Regions from separate parts of the Alteromonas sp. ABH4_453 genome, predicted to be linked through region 1. Evidence: predicted binding sites of a transcription regulator. Region 1 holds the regulator's gene; each other region holds the start of a gene.
The links. Region 1 encodes FliA, which starts transcription of late flagellar genes. Its sites were predicted from a motif close to CTAAAGNTNNNNNNNNNNNNGCCGATA; they were not measured.
Positions count from the first base shown of each region.

Region 1 (5,899 bases):
CGCTTTACCTTGGACGCTATGCCTGGTAAGCAGATGGCAATTGATGCCGACTTGAATGCTGGCTATATAGACCAAGATCAAGCGCGACAGCGCCGCGAAGAGATTACCGCTGAAGCTGACTTTTACGGGTCGATGGACGGTGCGTCAAAATTTGTAAAAGGTGACGCGGTTGCTGGTCTTTTCATCATGCTGATTAATATTGTCGGTGGTCTATTCATTGGCATGATTCAGCATGGGCTATCATTCGGAAACGCCATAGAAATCTATACAATTTTGACTATTGGTGATGGTTTGGTGGCGCAGATACCTTCATTACTACTTTCGGTAGCCACAGCCATTATCGTGACCCGCGAGAATGAAACCCAAGAAATGGGTAAAGAGATCCGTGGACAGCTTGGTAACAACCAAGCGCTGTATATTGCTTCAGGCGTTTTGTTTGTTATGGGTATCATCCCAGGCATGCCCCATATTGCCTTTTTGGGCTTTTCATTCTTAATTGCTGGCTTTGCTTATTTTCAGTCGGTTCAAGCCAAGAAAAAAGCGGCAGAGCCTAAAGTTCCTGACAACGTGGTAAAAGACGAATCGGTCGCGCCTGAAGTAAAAGAGTTAGGTTGGGATGATGTTCAGCAAGTTGATACCATAGGTTTGGAAGTGGGCTATCGCTTAATTCCACTTGTCGATAAATCCCAAGGCGGTGAGTTGTTAACGCGTATCAAAGGCGTACGTAAAAAATTATCGCAAGAGCTGGGGTTCCTTATTCCACCTGTTCACATCCGCGATAACTTAGACCTTGAACCCAATACTTACACGATTGCTATGCTAGGCGTAACCATTGGTGATTCAGTTATTAGTCACGATGAAGAGCTTGCGATTAACCCTGGTCAAGTGTTCGGTAAATTAGAGGGGCGTGCGACTAAAGACCCTGCGTTCGGCTTAGATGCAGTATGGATAAAGCCTAATAAGCGTGAGCACGCGCAAACCCTGGGATATACCGTTGTAGATGCAGCTACGGTTGTCGCCACGCATTTAAGTCAGTTGCTTTCCAATAACGCGTATCAGTTACTAGGGCATGAAGAGGCCCAACAGCTTCTGGATATGCTGGCCAAACAGCACCCTAAATTGGTTGAAGGTTTGGTGCCGGATATTTTGCCATTAAGTACAGTAGTCAAAGTGCTGCAAACCTTGCTTTTTGAAGGCGTACCTATTCGAGATATGCGTACTATCGTGCAAACGCTTAGCGAGTACGGTACGCGTAGCCAAGACCCAGATGTACTGGTGTCTGCGGTACGTATAGCACTCAAGCGCCTTATCGTTCAAGAAATTACCCAGGGGGCAAAAGAGATACCTGTCATAACCTTGGCGCCAGAGTTGGAACAGATGTTGCACCAGTCACTACAAGCAGGTGGCGAAGATGGCGCTGGCATAGAGCCAGGTCTGGCAGACAAGTTGCAAAAATCATTGCAGCAAGCCAGCCAGCAGCAAGAGTTAGAGGGAGAACCTGCAGTGCTCCTTACCTCTGGCATGTTGCGACCCGTTCTGTCTCGCTTCTTAAAGTATTCTGTTGTTGGGCTTCATGTTCTTTCATACCAGGAAGTGCCTGACGACAAACAAATAAAAATAGTCAGTTCGGTCGGTCAATAATCTGACACTGGGTGATTGGAGAGGTTGCAATGAAAATTAGACGTTTCTTCGGCAAAGATATGCGTGAGGCGTTAAGCCAAGTTAAAGCTGAATTGGGCAGTGACGCTGTGATCATGTCAAATCGCAAAGTCGCTGACGGCATTGAACTTGTAGCAGCCTACGACAAAGAGCCTGAAGCCAAGCTTTTCACGCCCAAGGCGGCGCCACAAGCCGCTGCTAAAACACCTGGTCAAAAGGCTGTGCCTAGCCTAAGCGAAATCATTGGTGATGACGGGCCTGATAGCCTGAAAGCCCTGTTAGAAAAGCAGCACGGTGGAACTAATAGTGTAGCGAGTCCCGCGCAATCTAACCAACCAATGACAACAAACGCTAAGCACGCTAATGAAATTGCTTCGCACTTAGACTTTTCAGAGGCGTTTATTGACGATATAGAAAATCAATCATCTGTTGAAGATACTGTTAGTCAACACGCTTTCCCAGAACATCAAGCCTCAAGCATGGGCGAAACGTCGGTATCTCAGTCGGCAGAACTTGCACAAATCAAAGAAGAGTTAGCTTCACTTCGCGATGTATTACAGTATCAAGTTGCCGATTTAATGGAAGCGAAGAACAAGCGTCAAAAACCTGTTCATCAATACCTAGTGACGCGATTAACTGATATGGGTTTAAGTAGCGCGCTTGCAACACAGCTTATTAGCTATACACCAGCCCACTACAACGAACGTGACGCATGGGTTTATCTTCTTAACCTATTGGCTAATCGCATAAATGTTACTGGAAACGATATACTTAGTGCACAAGGTGCTGTTGCACTGGTAGGACCAACCGGTACCGGTAAAACAACTACTGTTGCGAAGCTTGCAGCCCGTTATGCGCAGAAATATGGTGCAGAGTCGGTTGCAATGATCACTATAGATACATATAGAATTGCAGCCTATGAGCAGCTAGCGACATACGGAAAGATCATTGGCTGCACGGTGAGAAAAGCACAGACTAGTGAAGAACTGGCTGATTTATTATTCCAACTTCGCCATAAGCGACTAGTATTGATTGATACAGCAGGTTTTAGTCAACGTGACAGTCGATTAATTAAGCAAATTAAGCAGTTCGACAACGGCCAAATGCCAAAAGTAAAAAAATATTTGGTAGCGCAAGCGAATACGCAATATCCTGCTTTGCAGAGAATTATTCAGGCGTATGATGATATTGAACTAAGTGGCTGTATTTTCACAAAGTTAGATGAATGCTACTCTTTGGGAGAGGTGCTTAGTGCAGCAGTTGAATACCAACTACCGGTTAGTTATGTCACCGATGGTCAAAAAGTGCCTGAAGACATTAAGATTGCAGAAGCGAAATCTTTGGTTTCCGCTGCTGCAAAGCTTTATAAAAAGTACGGTTTGAATCATACTAGTAGTAACAACGCAATTAAAACAGCATAAGCAGTATGATTGACGATCAAGCGAGTAGCTTAAGAAAAATGAAGCAATCACGGTTAATCAAAGTAATCGCCGTCACTGGTGGTAAAGGTGGCGTAGGTAAAACGAACATTACACTGAACACCGCTATCGCGATGGCGAAGCAGGGTAAGCGAGTAATGGTTCTTGACGCTGACCTTGGCCTTGCCAACGTAGATGTCATGTTAGGGCTAAGGGTTGAGAAAAACCTATCTCACGTGCTCTCTGGAGAATGCACGTTGGACGAAGTGTTAGTGACCGGTCCTCACGGCATTAAGATTGCGCCTGCCACATCAGGCACGCAGTCAATGGCAGAGCTTTCACCAACGCAACACGCTGGTTTGATCAGAGCGTTTAGCGAATTACGCTCTCAGATAGATGTGCTAATCGTCGACACCGCGGCAGGCATATCAGACATGGTATTGAGCTTTTCAAAGGCCTCACAAGATATCATGGTCGTTGTATGCGATGAACCAACATCTTTAACAGATGCTTACGCACTAATAAAAATTCTTAACCGCGAGCACGGAGTTTTTCGTTTCAAAGTCGTAGCCAATATGGTTCGCGATGTGCGTGAAGGTCAGGAATTATTTAGCAAATTAAGCAAAGTGACAGGGCGTTTTCTCGATGTTGCTCTAGAATTAGTGGCGACAGTGCCATTCGACGAGAATATTCGCAAGGCGGTGCGCAAGCAAACTGCTATTGTTGACGCCTTTCCAGGCTCTCCGGCAGCAGTAGCGATAACTAAGTTGGCAAGTAAAGCACTTACGTGGCCAATTCCAGCGCAGCCCGGTGGACACTTAGAGTTTTTCATTGAACAATTAGTTGCAGAAAAAGCCGTAGGAAGTCAGCGTTGAACAGCAAGGCAGCCGCTTATCAACAACAAACAGATAAATCGCAGTTAGTCGAAAGACATGCGCCTCTGGTAAAGCGAATTGCGCATCATTTGATTGCGCGACTGCCTGCCAGCGTACTTGTTGATGACCTTATTCAATCAGGCATGATTGGGTTGCTAGAAGCCGCACGAAACTTTGACGGCTCTAAAGGCGCAAGTTTCGAAACCTTTGCAGGAATTCGGATCCGTGGTGCCATGCTCGACGAAATACGAAAAGGTGATTGGACCCCGCGTTCTGTTCACCGTAACGGCCGCGCCATAACGGAAGCGATATCTCAAGTAGAGAGCGAGACAGGGCGCGATGCACGAGATTCTGATATTGCTGACAAGCTTAACGTAAGCTTGCAGGATTATCACCAGATGCTTAATGAAGTAAATGCCGGAAAGCTGGTGGGTATTGAAGATTTAGGTGTGTCGGAAGATGTTATTACTACTGAACAAAGTAGAGGTAGTGACGCACCGTTAGAAGATTTAATGCAGGGTGCTTTTCAAAAAGCGCTTGCCCATGCAATTACGACATTACCTGAGCGAGAAGCGATTGTACTTTCACTTTATTACGATGAAGAACTAAACTTAAGAGAAATAGGCGAAGTTCTTGATGTAAGCGAGTCGAGAGTCAGTCAAATTCATAGTCAAGCCATGTTAAAACTCAAATCACGAATGAAGTCGTGGCAAGCTGACGAAGAATAGAGATTAATAACAATTAACCCCTCACTGGAGGCTATTTTGGACAAAAGCATGAAAATTCTCGTGGTCGATGACTTTTCTACCATGAGACGAATCATCAAAAACCTGCTTAAAGATTTGGGTTTTGCCAACATCCAGGAAGCGGATGACGGAAGCACTGCATTACCTATGTTACAACAGGGCGATTTCGACTTTGTTGTGACCGATTGGAATATGCCTGGTATGCAGGGCATCGATTTGCTTCGCGCTATAAGAGCAGACGACAAGCTTAAGCATTTGCCTGTGCTTATGGTTACTGCGGAAGCGAAAAAAGAGCAAATCGTTGCAGCGGCGCAAGCAGGTGTAAACGGTTATGTTGTAAAACCGTTCACAGCAGCAACACTAAAAGAAAAATTAGATAAAATATTCGAACGTTTAGGTTGATCCAGACGCTCACCAGATAAATGAGGTTCACTGGATGTCAACGAATGTAAACGTTCCAATATCGTTAGAGGAAGCAAAACAACTTGTCGCTTTTCTTGAAGAAGGCGATAAGACTTCAGCTAACGCACTACTTGAAGCCGTCTCAATGAAAGAGAATGTTGAGTTGTTTGCTGAAGTAGGAAAATTGACGCGTCAACTCCACGACGCGTTGAATAACTTTCAAATAGACGACCGCATCAAAAATTTAGCTACAGATGACATTCCTGATGCGCAATCCCGCCTTACCTACGTAATTGAAGAAACTGAAAAAGCTGCTAATACTACTATGGATGCCGTTGAGGCGAGCATGCCGATAGCAGAAATGCTGTCGGAGCGGATCGAAAAGGTCATGCCAGAGTGGAAGAAGCTTATGAATCGCCAAATCGAACTAGGTGAATTTAAGGCTTTATGCGCAGACTTAGACGAATTATTGGAAGAAGGTTCGGCTCAATCAGCTAAACTTACACAACTGCTTACCGAAGTGTTGATGGCACAGGGCTATCAAGACTTAACAGGGCAGGTTATTCGTCGCGTTATCGACCTTGTTAAAGAGGTAGAAGATAGTCTTGTAAACATGCTTACCATGTTTGGGGAACGCGACGGTACAGAACACACTAAACCATCTAGCGATAAGGCCGATAAGGTTGATGGTGTAGAGGCGGAAGGCCCAATCATTGATGCTGACCAACGAGACGATGTCGTTTCAGGTCAAGATGATGTAGATGATCTTCTGTCTAGCTTAGGTTTTTAGGGGAGCGGG
Region 1 covers NZ_JBSWXP010000006.1:85,739-91,637, forward strand. The annotation lists gene flhA (flagellar biosynthesis protein FlhA) at 1-1,641, shown strand, start outside; gene flhF (flagellar biosynthesis protein FlhF) at 1,671-3,080, shown strand; gene ACXAGV_RS13020 (MinD/ParA family protein) at 3,086-3,952, shown strand; gene ACXAGV_RS13025 (RNA polymerase sigma factor FliA) at 3,949-4,680, shown strand; gene cheY (chemotaxis response regulator CheY) at 4,717-5,100, shown strand; gene ACXAGV_RS13035 (protein phosphatase CheZ) at 5,135-5,890, shown strand.

Region 2 (5,899 bases), on a different contig from region 1:
TTAGCAAGCTGCATTGCAACACCTTCTCCACCAGGACCTGTGCCGATAACTATTGCGTCATAGTGATACGATGGAGCTTTTGTTTTTTGCTTCGTTGCCATGTTACCTTCCCGTATTATTACTTCTATGATGTGGCGTCTGAAATTACAGTAACCGCCATAATTCAGTTTATTATGTAGCGTGAACATCGAACTTAGAATAAAGCTAAGTTTTTATCCCAATCTTCCAAACTCCAGTATAACTACCTTACTTGAAGTGTCATTCAAACTATAGATCAAAAAAAACCACATAAGCATGGGCTTATGTGGTTTTCTACGAATACAAGAGTAAAGAAAATAGTTACGCCATTTGAAGCGACAAACTCTGCAATTGTGTCCATTTTTCTTTCTGAACAGCAAAGGCGTGTTTCAGCTCTTTATATTTATATGCAAGCTCAAGCCCTTCAATACTCCGCTTTAAGGTGCGTTGCTTAACGCGCATCACGCGTTTTTTCGTGGCGTAGTATTCACTCATACGCTGCATCAACAAGTCGTACTCTTCTTGAATTGTGTGCATCATTTCTTCCGCATTCGGCAGTAACGATACTTTTTCACTTGCCCTTTGAAGCTGCATGGCCGCCAAGGCTTTTTCGATGCGCTCTTCAGGTACTTTGCGAAGATTCGACGTTAAACCTACATAAGAGAGCCCTTTAATTAGCCATTTAGTTGGATCAAACTGATACCAACGAATGCCATTGCGGTAGTCGTACTCAAATATGTGATGATAGTTGTGATAACCCTCACCAAACGTGAAGAATGCTAAAACGCCATTATCACGTGCCGTATTCTTATCTGTATAAGGCTGACTACCCCAGAAGTGAGCAAGGGAATTAATGAAAAAGGTTACGTGGTGGACTAGCACTAGGCGAAGTACGCCGGCTACCAAAATCATGCCCATCACGTCGCCGTTAAGATAACCCAACAGACCAGTAATTCCAAAGTTAGCAACGAGTACAATAGGCAAGTAGTATTTATGCTGCCACATCACAACGCTATCTTTTTGTAGATCTTTACAGTTGCTGTAATCATCGTAACGCTTAGCTTGATACTCCCGTAACATCCAGCCGATGTGCGCAAACCAAAGCCCTTTCTTTGCAGAGTAGGGATCTTTGTCGTTGTCATCTACATGGCGATGGTGAACGCGATGATCTGACGACCAGTGCAAAATACTATTTTGCAGGGCCATGGCACCACCAATCGCTAATATGACACGAACTACAATGTTGGCATCATAGGTTTTATGTGACCATAAGCGATGATACCCAGCAGTTATCGACATACCGGTGAAATAGAATAGGAATATAGCGGTACCGATTTCTGTCCAATCGATACCCTGATATGCCACCCAAAGCGGCACACCTATAAATGCAATTGCGCCTGATATTATAAATACCAGCACATTAGTAAGGATAAGAGGAGGTTTTTTCATTTTATACAACTTGGCTTACAACTGTTCGCTAATTTATCGTTTTACGAGGCTTCAGGCAAGCAAAACCAAGATTAGTTCTGCTTACATGTGTAAAGTTTAATTATAGCCAAGTGTAGTCAAAACACAGATAAAACGTGACGAAAACTGCTTAACCTTTGTTTATTAAAGAGATGATTTTGTTTCTCTTTCCTGATGAGTAGATGTTGAGATAGACTATGCATGCTAGTCTTTGATGTACGAGGTTCGATTGCGTTAATGGTTATTCAGATGACGTTGAGAGTAGTCTCTAAAGTTAAAAAATCATCAGACCATTAAAAGTTAATGAACACAGGGTGCAAACGTGAGCCGACAAGAACAGAAATTAAAAACCCGCCAGAATATCATCCATGCTGCGTTTTCACTGCTAGACGAAAACCGCAGTTTATCGGCAATTAGCTTGCGCGAAGTTGCCCGAGAAGCAGGCATTGCCCCCACGTCTTTTTATCGGCACTTTAAAGATATGGACGAGTTGGGTTTAACGTTGGTGGATGAAGCGGGTTTAGCGCTTCGACAGCTTATGCGTCAGGCTAGAAGGCGCATAGCTTCAGGCGGCGGCGTCATTCATACCTCTGTTGAAACCTTCATGGAGTTCATCGCGGCCAATACAAATGTATTTCGATTATTACTGCGAGAGCATACCGGTACGTCGTCGGCTTACCGACTTGCAGTATTCAGAGAAATTCAACATTTCATTGATGAACTTACTGACTACATTATCGAACAGCAAGGCGTGGAATACGCTTGCGCTCAGTTACAAGCCGATGCAATGGTAAGACTGGTCTTTAGTGCCGGAGCTGAAGCATTAGAAGCAGATGATAAGCTTAGAAGTGAAATCGGCGAAAGAGTGAAAGCGCAACTTCGCTTTGTTCAAGTGGGCGCTACGCAAAAAGCCTAGCGCGGAAAAGAATTTACAGTATAAAGTGTTCTTCCAAATTATATTTCAGTGTGAGATTTTTCCTTACTTACACGCAAATTAGCTTTTGCGTGTAAGAAGAACCCCAGCCTCAATATGATGAGTGAATGGAAATTGATCGAAAAGCGCAGACTGCACAACGTTATGAGTTTCGCTCAAAAGCTCAAGGTTCTGCGCCAATGTTTCGGGGTTACATGAGATATATACAATATTATCGTAATCCTGAATCATTCTAAGTGAATCTTCATCTAATCCAGCTCTTGGAGGGTCGACCAATACAGTGGTGAAATTATAAGTGCTTAAATCAATGCCTTCTAAGCGACTAAACGTACGCTCGCCCTTCATAGCCTGAGTGAATTCTTCAGCGGCGAGTCTTACAATCTTCACATTATTAAGCTGATTTTGCTCAATGTTAAACTGAGCAGCCTGCACCGAAGGTTTAGCTATTTCGGTACCCACTACATTATCAAAGTGAAGGGCTAACGGAAGTGAAAAGTTGCCGGCACCACAATACATTTCCAGTAAATCGCCCGAGAGCGGCTTTACACAATCTAGAGCCCATTCAATCATTTTACAGTTCACTTCAGCGTTAGGCTGGGTAAAACTGTTTTCTATATGTTTGAAAACGAATTCTCTACCGTTTACTGGCAAACGCTCAATCACAAAATCGTTGTCGATAATGAGTTTTTGTTTTCTAGCGCGACCGATGATGTTTACTTTGGGAAAGTGAGTCTCAAGTGTTGCTTGTAATGCTTTTGCAGCCACTTGCCATTCTTCATCTAATTGACGATGGTATAAAAGGCTTATAACAAGTTCGCCAGACAGTGCAGAAAGGTAGTCGATTTGAAATAACTTTTTTCTTAGAGTTTCGTTTGGTCTTACTTCTTCAAGCAGAAGTTCCATTGCATCGTTTATTGCTTTACACGCAGGAGGAAAGCTATCCACACGATATTTTTCTTTTGTTTCCTGATTAAACATTATGTGAAATAAGTCATCACCCTCATGCCATACTCTAAACTCCGCACGCATACGATAGTGCGTTGGCTGAGATGGGAACACTGAAAGCTCTGGGGCATTGAATGGAGAAAGCAACGCACCGAGACGATTAACTTTTTCGTCTAACTGATCTTGATAGCGTTGTTGTTCAGTGGTGGTCATAAAATTCTCCATTCATTGTTGAGGTCGCGAATTGTAGTCCCTTAAAAAATAACTGCAACAAGCGCTCCCGACTTCTTCATTATTAATTAGCGTGATTACCTAAATAGCTTTTAGAAAAAAATGCTGTATTAAAATTAAACAATATTGATTCTTTGCCGATAATAAGAATGAGGATAGTGAGGATCAAATTATGAACGTGGGTCAAATAAAAGCTTTTATGGGAGACCAAAAGGTTGATCAGAAAGCGGATCAAAAGGCAACGGTTCACCCGAATGAAGCGCTTAAAAAGCAGTTGAAGCAAGATGGATTGCAGCAAGCCGCTGAGTTCTCGAAGCAACAAGCGGCTTCAGTATCTGTTTCAAGTAGCCAAACGAGTATCGGCTTGCGCGTGGTAAGTAGCAATATTAATCAAGCGTTGGAAATAGATGGGCAAAAACCACAAGAAACCAAAGAGAAAAATCTTGAAGAAAAGTCAAACGGCTTATTCGATTTTGAAAAAGTAGCCCGAAATGTACTTAAGTTCGTAGGCAGTGTTATTCGCGGCGCAGCTGATGGAGGTGCCAGCGAAGAAAAGCTTGCCGGGCTCTTTAGCCAAGCAAGAGATGGAGTAAGCCGCGGTTTCGCAATGGCAGAAAAAGATCTCGCTGGGTTTATGAATGATGAGATTGAACAAGGTATAACCAAAAGTCGTGATCTCATCGATACAGGTATTGATGATCTAGAAACTGACATATTTGGTCGACAGCAGCCGAGCGCGGTATCACTTTCATCCTTAAACGCAGTAGCTGCATCAGATGAGAAAAGCGGTAGCTTGCTGATTCGAACTAAAGATGGGGACGAAGTGAGTTTTAGTTTTGAAAGTCTTCGCTCGTTCCAAGCCTCTCAACAACTTAACTTCCAGGCACAGGCATCTCAGGAGCAATCAGGCGGTAGTGGTGAACAAGGCGAAAACAATTTTTCAGCATCATACCAACAACAGACTTCTTACCAATACTATGAACGAAGCGGTATTAGCTTTTCATTGAAAGGCGAACTTGATGAAGATGAGCTGGAATCGATCGCTGATTTGGTCGGTCAAGTTCAGGATCTTGCCGATACTTTCTACAGCGGAGATATAGACAAAGCGTTCGAAGAGGCACTAAGTTTAGGCTTTGACGATAAAGAGTTGGTTGGCTATGCGTTACAGTTGAATAGGACTACACAAACCGAAGTGTTAAAAACATACGAGAATATCCAGCACTACAACGAGGATAAAAGCGACAACGCTAAATACGGTAATGTGGTTAGTCCAATCGCTCAATATCTAGAGAAGATGATGGATACCTTTGCTAACGCAGAAAGTAAGTTAGAAAGTAGTGAAGACTATAATGCGTTAATCGCTGGCATTATTAACGAGATGGAAGATGTTCAGGTACCCGACCTTATATCAGCAATAAATAGATTCCGCTCGTTTAACCAAACCCTGTTAGAGGGTCTTCCTCAATCTGCTGAAACTAGCGAAAGTTAATGGTCTACCAAAATAAAAAGCCCGGGAGCAAAGCTAACCGGGCTTTTTTTGAATAACTGATACTGAGTATACAGGACTATGCGTGTTCGACTTTATCCTTTGCAGGACGAACCTTAAGTGTTCGTTCCTGAAAGATTGAGTCGTTAGTTTTATTGATAACACTACTTAGATCATCAGTGACAACCTCAATAAAACCGTAACCTTTTCTTTTCCCGGTTTTGCGATCCTTCATCAAACGAACCGACTGTACTTCGATAAAGCTACTGAAGTATTCCTTTACTGCATTCTCGTTCGCTCTATAGGGTAAGTTACCCACATATAAAGTCTCGACTGATCCGTTATTGGTGTGTGCTCTGGCATCTGAGGAAGATGGACTTTGAATAAGAGACGCTAGCCAAGGAGTGACGATACCGCTTATCAGCAGAGCTGCCGATACGGTAAGTGGAACATGGACGTTTAAACTAGCAGAAGAAAATAACAAATACCCTGCAATTGCAAAAATAGCGCTAATTACAGCGCATTGAATAAAGCCTACTTTCATATACCTACCTTTCTATTGTTTATTATGGTGTTGGAGGCTGTATATAGTTTACTCATTTGTAACAATTTGAACAATAAAATGTGAAAAAACTAGTCTAAAGATGCATTGAACCCATAGAAATGATGTAGAAATGAGCGGTTAACATCAAAAGTGCCTTAAAATGCAAAAAAATCCAATTTAAGTGTTGATCTTTCTCAAGAGGTATCTATAATGCGCTCCACGTTCTGAGGGGGCTTCGAGAAAAACAAAGTCAACTTTGAATTGAGTGCGAAAC
Region 2 covers NZ_JBSWXP010000010.1:165,852-171,750, forward strand. The annotation lists gene sthA (Si-specific NAD(P)(+) transhydrogenase) at 1-101, opposite strand, end outside; gene ACXAGV_RS18420 (acyl-CoA desaturase) at 340-1,467, opposite strand; gene fabR (HTH-type transcriptional repressor FabR) at 1,808-2,401, shown strand; gene trmA (tRNA (uridine(54)-C5)-methyltransferase TrmA) at 2,480-3,577, opposite strand; gene ACXAGV_RS18435 (DUF5610 domain-containing protein) at 3,768-5,084, shown strand; gene ACXAGV_RS18440 (RNA recognition motif domain-containing protein) at 5,161-5,625, opposite strand.
Region 2: ACXAGV_RS18435 (DUF5610 domain-containing protein) is a predicted target of FliA. The motif match lies at 3,712-3,738, and genes of this name have one in related genera.

Region 3 (5,899 bases), on a different contig from region 1:
AATGAATAGGCGTGTACGCATTCAATCGCCATGCTAATGGCCATCTGGTCTTTTTTGGGCACGTCTAACGTGTTGCCAACAACCTGAACCAAAAGGGGACGCATGCGCTTACCACCAGCCAACAAGGCGTGGCGCATGGCGTCTTTTAGGCGTGGCGCGTAATCGGGTAAATCATCAATTAACGTAAGAAGAGATGCATCAGTTTGTTGTTTAACTTGTTGATGCAAAGCAGAAAAATTCATATATTGCCTGTTAGTTAAAAATGAACGAGTTACGGCTGTTCACTTTCAGGAAGAGTTTGAAGGGTTTCTTCGCCTTGTTCACTGAGTAGTATTTTTACTTTTTGTTCGGCGTTTTCGAGTGATTGCTGGCCTTGGCGGGACAGTGCAATTCCGCGCTCAAATTTTTCTAGTGCTTTATTCAAAGGCAGATCACCGTTTTCCATTTCGTTAACGATAGCTTCTAGTTCTGATAAAGTTTCTTCAAAAGACGCTGATGCTTTTTCTGTCGTCATAAAACACTCAATATAGTGGCCAAAATACATATATCGGGCACATTAACCGAGGGCTGCACAAGGGTCAAATGGTTTGTCCGTATATCGCCTATATCACTGCGACATAGCTTTTTTTTCACGCAGTTGAGCAAACAGGACAAACAGAAACTGTGCTATATTCGTGTTGGGTAGTTATATTACTTTTAAATGTGAGGTGACAGCGTGTGCCTAACGTGAACTCTATGAATAGGCAAACTCATCGTTTTTAAATGTATTGGGAAATGCGGGAGTTATTAACACGCTTCATAAATAACAAATAAATGTGATATTTTTCAATAATGTCGTTTTAGTATTTCTATCTCTTGCCGATAGAATTACTGTACATCAACAGCACTGTCTGCGCATAAATGGGGAAGAGTGAGTGGATTTAGCAACCGTCATAGGTATGTTGGGCGCTATTGGTTTCATAGTTATGGCTATGATTCTAGGCGGCAGTTTAGGCATGTTCATCGACGTCCAATCAATATTAATTGTATTTGGTGGGACCTTGTTCGTTGTTTTGTCACAGTTTACTTTAGGTCAGTTCTTCGGTGCAGGTAAGATCGCTGGTAAAGCCTTCATGTTCAAAATTGAATCGCCAGAAGAGCTTATTGAAAAAATTGTAGAGATGGCAGATGCAGCGCGAAAAGGTGGCTTTCTCGCCTTAGAAGAGGCGGAAATCTCCAATGAATTTATGCAAAAGGGCGTAGATATGTTGGTTGACGGCCATGATATAGAGGTGGTCAGAGAAACACTTGCTAAAGATATATCCATGACGTCAGAAAGACACGATTTCGGCGCATCATTTTTCAAAGGCATGGGCGATATTGCACCGGCTATGGGTATGATCGGTACCTTGATTGGTTTGGTTGCCATGCTATCAAACATGGATGACCCGAAAGCTATCGGCCCGGCAATGGCGGTAGCACTACTTACTACGCTCTATGGAGCTTTTTTCGCCAACGTTATTTGTTTGCCTATAGCTTTTAAATTGGCCGTACGGGCAGGAGAAGAGAAGCTCAATCAAAGTCTTGTTCTTGATGGTATTGTCGGCATCGCTGACGGTCAAAACCCGCGAGTTATTGAGGGTGTACTGAAAAACTATCTTGCTGCAAGTAAGCGTGGAAGCGCAGAGGAAGAGTAATGGCCGAAGAAGAATGCCCCAAATGCCCCCCCGAGGGGCTTCCAGCCTGGATGGGAACCTTCGCAGACTTAATGTCTTTGCTTATGTGCTTTTTTGTACTTTTGCTTTCATTCTCCGAAATGGACGTGCTCAAATTTAAGCAAATAGCGGGCTCAATGAAGTTTGCATTCGGTGTGCAAAACAAAATTGAAGTAAAAGACATTCCTAAAGGGACCAGTGTTATTGCTATGGAGTTTCGACCTGGTAAGCCTGATCCCACGCCAATTGAATCTATTCAGCAGCAAACCAACGAAATGACTCAGCAAATGCTAGAATTTCAGGCGGGAAATGAGGATTCAGCCGGCGGCAGGCAAAAGCAGCGCGGCGAACAACGGGGCGGTCAGTCTCAACAAACGGCTACTGAGTCATCCTCATCCGCTGAACAAAGCACTGACCAATCTCAAATGGCAGAATTGATGAAAAAAGTGGCTCAACAATTGGAAAAACAAATTTTAGACGGGTCGGTTGAGATGGAGTCGCTGGGGCAGCAGCTTACCATTCGAATTAGAGAAAATGGTTCGTTTTCCGCCGGCTCTGCTTTCTTACAGCCTCAGTTTCAGCCCGTATTACGAAAAATTGGTGTGCTGTTAGCAGATGTACCCGGAGAAATTGAGATTTCTGGGCATAGCGATGGTCAACATATTGCTAACGAGTTATATCGCTCAAACTGGGATTTATCATCACAACGAGCAGTAGCGGTAGCTGAAGCTATGCGGACAGCGCCTGGTTTTGATGAAAGCCGTATGTCTGTTGTAGGCAAAGCTGATACCAATCCCATTGTTGAGAATGCCACGACAGCGACTGATAGAGCGAAGAATCGCCGAGTGGAGATTAATATTAACCAAGGCAAACCAATGATATCCAAACCCATATCAGTGGTAGATGATTAATAGCTGTATGTGTATTGGGTGACTACCCATGAAAAACGGTGCTTAATGTAAGCACCGTTTTTTTTGGTTTTGGAACCTGTCCACGTTTCCATAACGCGGACAGACTACACTCTGGCTAGTTCTTCTCTGTACTGAGGTTTAGATATAACAAGTTGTACAGTGCTAATGGTTCTTTCTAGAAAGCCACCTTCGCAATATTTGAGGTAATAGGTCCACATACGCACAAAGCGCTCGTCGTAACCATCACTCAATAATTCATCTTTAGCCGAGATAAATGCTTCATACCAATGGTTTAGCGTTTTTGCATAGTCCACACCGATGTCGTGTAAGTCACGGATCATCATATTCGTGTACTTTTTAAGGTGTGCATTTAACTGGTATTGCGATGGTAAAAAACCACCCGGGAAAATGTATTTCTGTATGAAGTCTACGCTGTTTGAGTAGCTGTCATAACGTCTATCGTCAATGGTTATTGACTGAAGTAACATAAGACCGTCGTCTTTTAAAAGAGAAGCACATTTTTCGAAAAAGTTACCTAAATACTCTTTGCCCACGGCTTCAATCATCTCAATGGAAACGAGTTTGTCGTATTTACCTTCAAGCAAGCGATAATCTTTTTTAAGTAAGGTAATTTTACTTTCTAGTCCTTCCCGTTCAATCCAATCTTTCGCCCATGCGTGCTGCTCTTCTGAAATAGTAGTGGTGGTGACACTGCAGCCATAATGTTTCGCAGCATAAACTGCAAGGCCGCCCCAGCCAGTGCCTATTTCTAAAAGGTGGTCTGCTTCAGAAAGTTGTAATTTGTCACAAATGGCTTTTAGTTTGTAATTCTGCGCGTCGTTAAGCGTTGCATTTGCATCTGGGTATATTGCTGATGAATACATCATTGTGGGGTCGAGAAAGCGGGTGTAAAGCTTATTGCCCAAATCATAATGCGCTTCAATGTTCTTTTTAGCTTGGTCTTTCGTATTTCGACGCGCAAAATGCTGAATTTTATTGATGGGCATGGTTAGCCACTTAAACTTATTTTCCCACTCATCTAGGGTGGGTAAGTTCCGCGCGAAAATCCTTACTACAGCTGTTACATCGTCACTGTCCCACAACCCATCCATGTACGCCTCTCCAGCGCCAACACTGCCGCCAAGTAACAACTGTCGATAGGCTTGCATATCTTTGATATTTACCGTAGCGCGCAAGTCACTCTCGTCTGTGCCGAAACGCGCAACGACATCGCCATTTTCTTGAATAGTTAAGCGACCAAATGGAAGCTGATTTAAACACTTCAAAAATAGTGTTCTACAAGTTTTATCTACGAAAGAGACCTCTGAGGTGGTCAGTAGTACAGATTCACCGAAAGACATTGTTATTGTTCCTGACTCTTTTCTGGGTGTGTGTATAGTGGCGTTCGTTTCAGCAATAGCTTAAGCGCGTGCCAATAAATTCCGGCCACGGTTTTTATTGTCATACTGGGTATACGTTTAAGTGCGGCAGATAGATTCGCATTATCTAAAGTAAATTTAGTCAAATTAATCCCAGCGCTAAATTCTTTGTCTTCTCTTACGCAATCCATCGCTAAAGAAAGTCTAGACGAAGGCTGAGAAATCGACCATTTATAGGTCATATCCATAGGGTTGAAAGGCGACACGTGAAAAGCCTTAGGTGTATCGGCTTGAGTTTCTAGGTTTACAAGATAGTGATGGCGTTCATTCCATGGAGTATTACTCACTTCAGCTAGCATATGAGTATATTTACCCTCAGCGTTGCGTAGGTAGTAAAAATTAACTGGGCTAAAATAAAGCCCCCACATGCGTAATTGCCCCAACATAAAAACGTCACCGTTGAGTGCTTTACCACCGTTTAACTCGGTCATCCTTTCTAAAACCGCTTGTTTCAATGAAATAGAAGTGTCGCCTAGATAGTCTTCTCTTTTAAAGCGAACCCTTGCCTTATTGCTCGCACTGAAGTGTTTTAACTGACTAGATAAGGCGTCAAGTTCGTCGGTATCAAGCTTCAGCCAAAACAGATAAATATCATAGTCAAATTTATGTTGTGTCGGCTTGAAACGTTGGTGATATACCTTACCTTTATATATCGCGCTTTCTATCACAGGGTTTCACCAAAACGAGCACAAACGTCTAGTGCACTGGTAACGCCATCTTCATGAAAGCCGTTGTACCAGTAGGCACCACAGAAATGTAAGTTATCTACGCCGCAAATTTCACTTCTACGTGACTGCGCTTCAACCATGTTGGCGCTATACTGAGGGTGAGCGTATTGGTAGCTTCGTAAAATACTCTTCTCGTCAATTTCAGGCGTATTATTCAACGTTACACAATAAGTATTCTCTGCTTCTAACCGTTGAAGAATGTTCATATTGTAGGTAACAGAGGCGGGGCGGGCTTCCTCGCTTGCATCCTCTTTTAAACTATAATTCCAACTCGCCCAAGCTAATTTCCTTTTAGGTAGTTGGCCTGTGTCTTTATGCATTACTACATCGTTTTCAGCATACGGAATATTGCCAAGAATATCTTTGTGCAGTGAAGTAGGGGATTGAATCATTTTTAACGCTTGGTCACTGTGACTCGCAAACACTACATGGTCGAACGTTGCAACAGCACCAGATGAATCGGTAACTTCCCACTTATCATCGCGTTTGGCCACAGAAACTACAGCCGTAGATAATTTAATCTTGGACTCAAATGGTGCAATCAGTGGCGGAATGTACTGACTAGAGCCACCTTTAATTGTGTACCACTGTGGCCGGTCAGTAATATTGAGCAAGCCGTGATTATTGAAGAATTGCAGGAAGAAAGTTAATGGGAATTTTCTCGTTTGTTCCAGGCTACTAGACCAAATAGCGGCGCACATAGGCAGTATATAGTAGCGCGCGAAGTCATCGCTTAGCCCTAATTCTTTAATAATATCTTCCAGCGTCAATGAAGACGTGTCGCGCTTTTCAGCCACCATGGCTTTACACGCTTTGTTAAACGTCAGAATGTCTTTAACGATGCGCCAAAACTTAGGTCGAAAAATATTGCGCCGCTGTGCGAATAAACTATTTAAGTTATTGCCGTTATATTCAAGGTTTGCTTTTTTACTCATCACAGAGAAGCTCATCTCTGTTGGTTGGTAGTCAACGTTTAACTGAGTAATAAGCTTTATAAAGTTAGGGTATGTCCAATCATTGAAGACAATAAAGCCAGTATCGATATGATGGGTTTCGCCATTATCCTTTATCTTTTTGGTAGCAGTATGGCCACCAATGTAGTCGTTTGCTTCGTAAACCGTAATATC
Region 3 covers NZ_JBSWXP010000001.1:17,969-23,867, reverse strand. The annotation lists gene ACXAGV_RS00110 (farnesyl diphosphate synthase) at 1-242, opposite strand, end outside; gene xseB (exodeoxyribonuclease VII small subunit) at 272-514, opposite strand; gene pomA (flagellar motor protein PomA) at 915-1,676, shown strand; gene ACXAGV_RS00095 (flagellar motor protein MotB) at 1,676-2,605, shown strand; gene ACXAGV_RS00090 (class I SAM-dependent methyltransferase) at 2,710-3,966, opposite strand; gene ACXAGV_RS00085 (DUF1365 domain-containing protein) at 3,969-4,712, opposite strand; gene ACXAGV_RS00080 (NAD(P)/FAD-dependent oxidoreductase) at 4,709-5,899, opposite strand, start outside.
Region 3: pomA (flagellar motor protein PomA) is a predicted target of FliA. The motif match lies at 838-864, and genes of this name have one in related genera.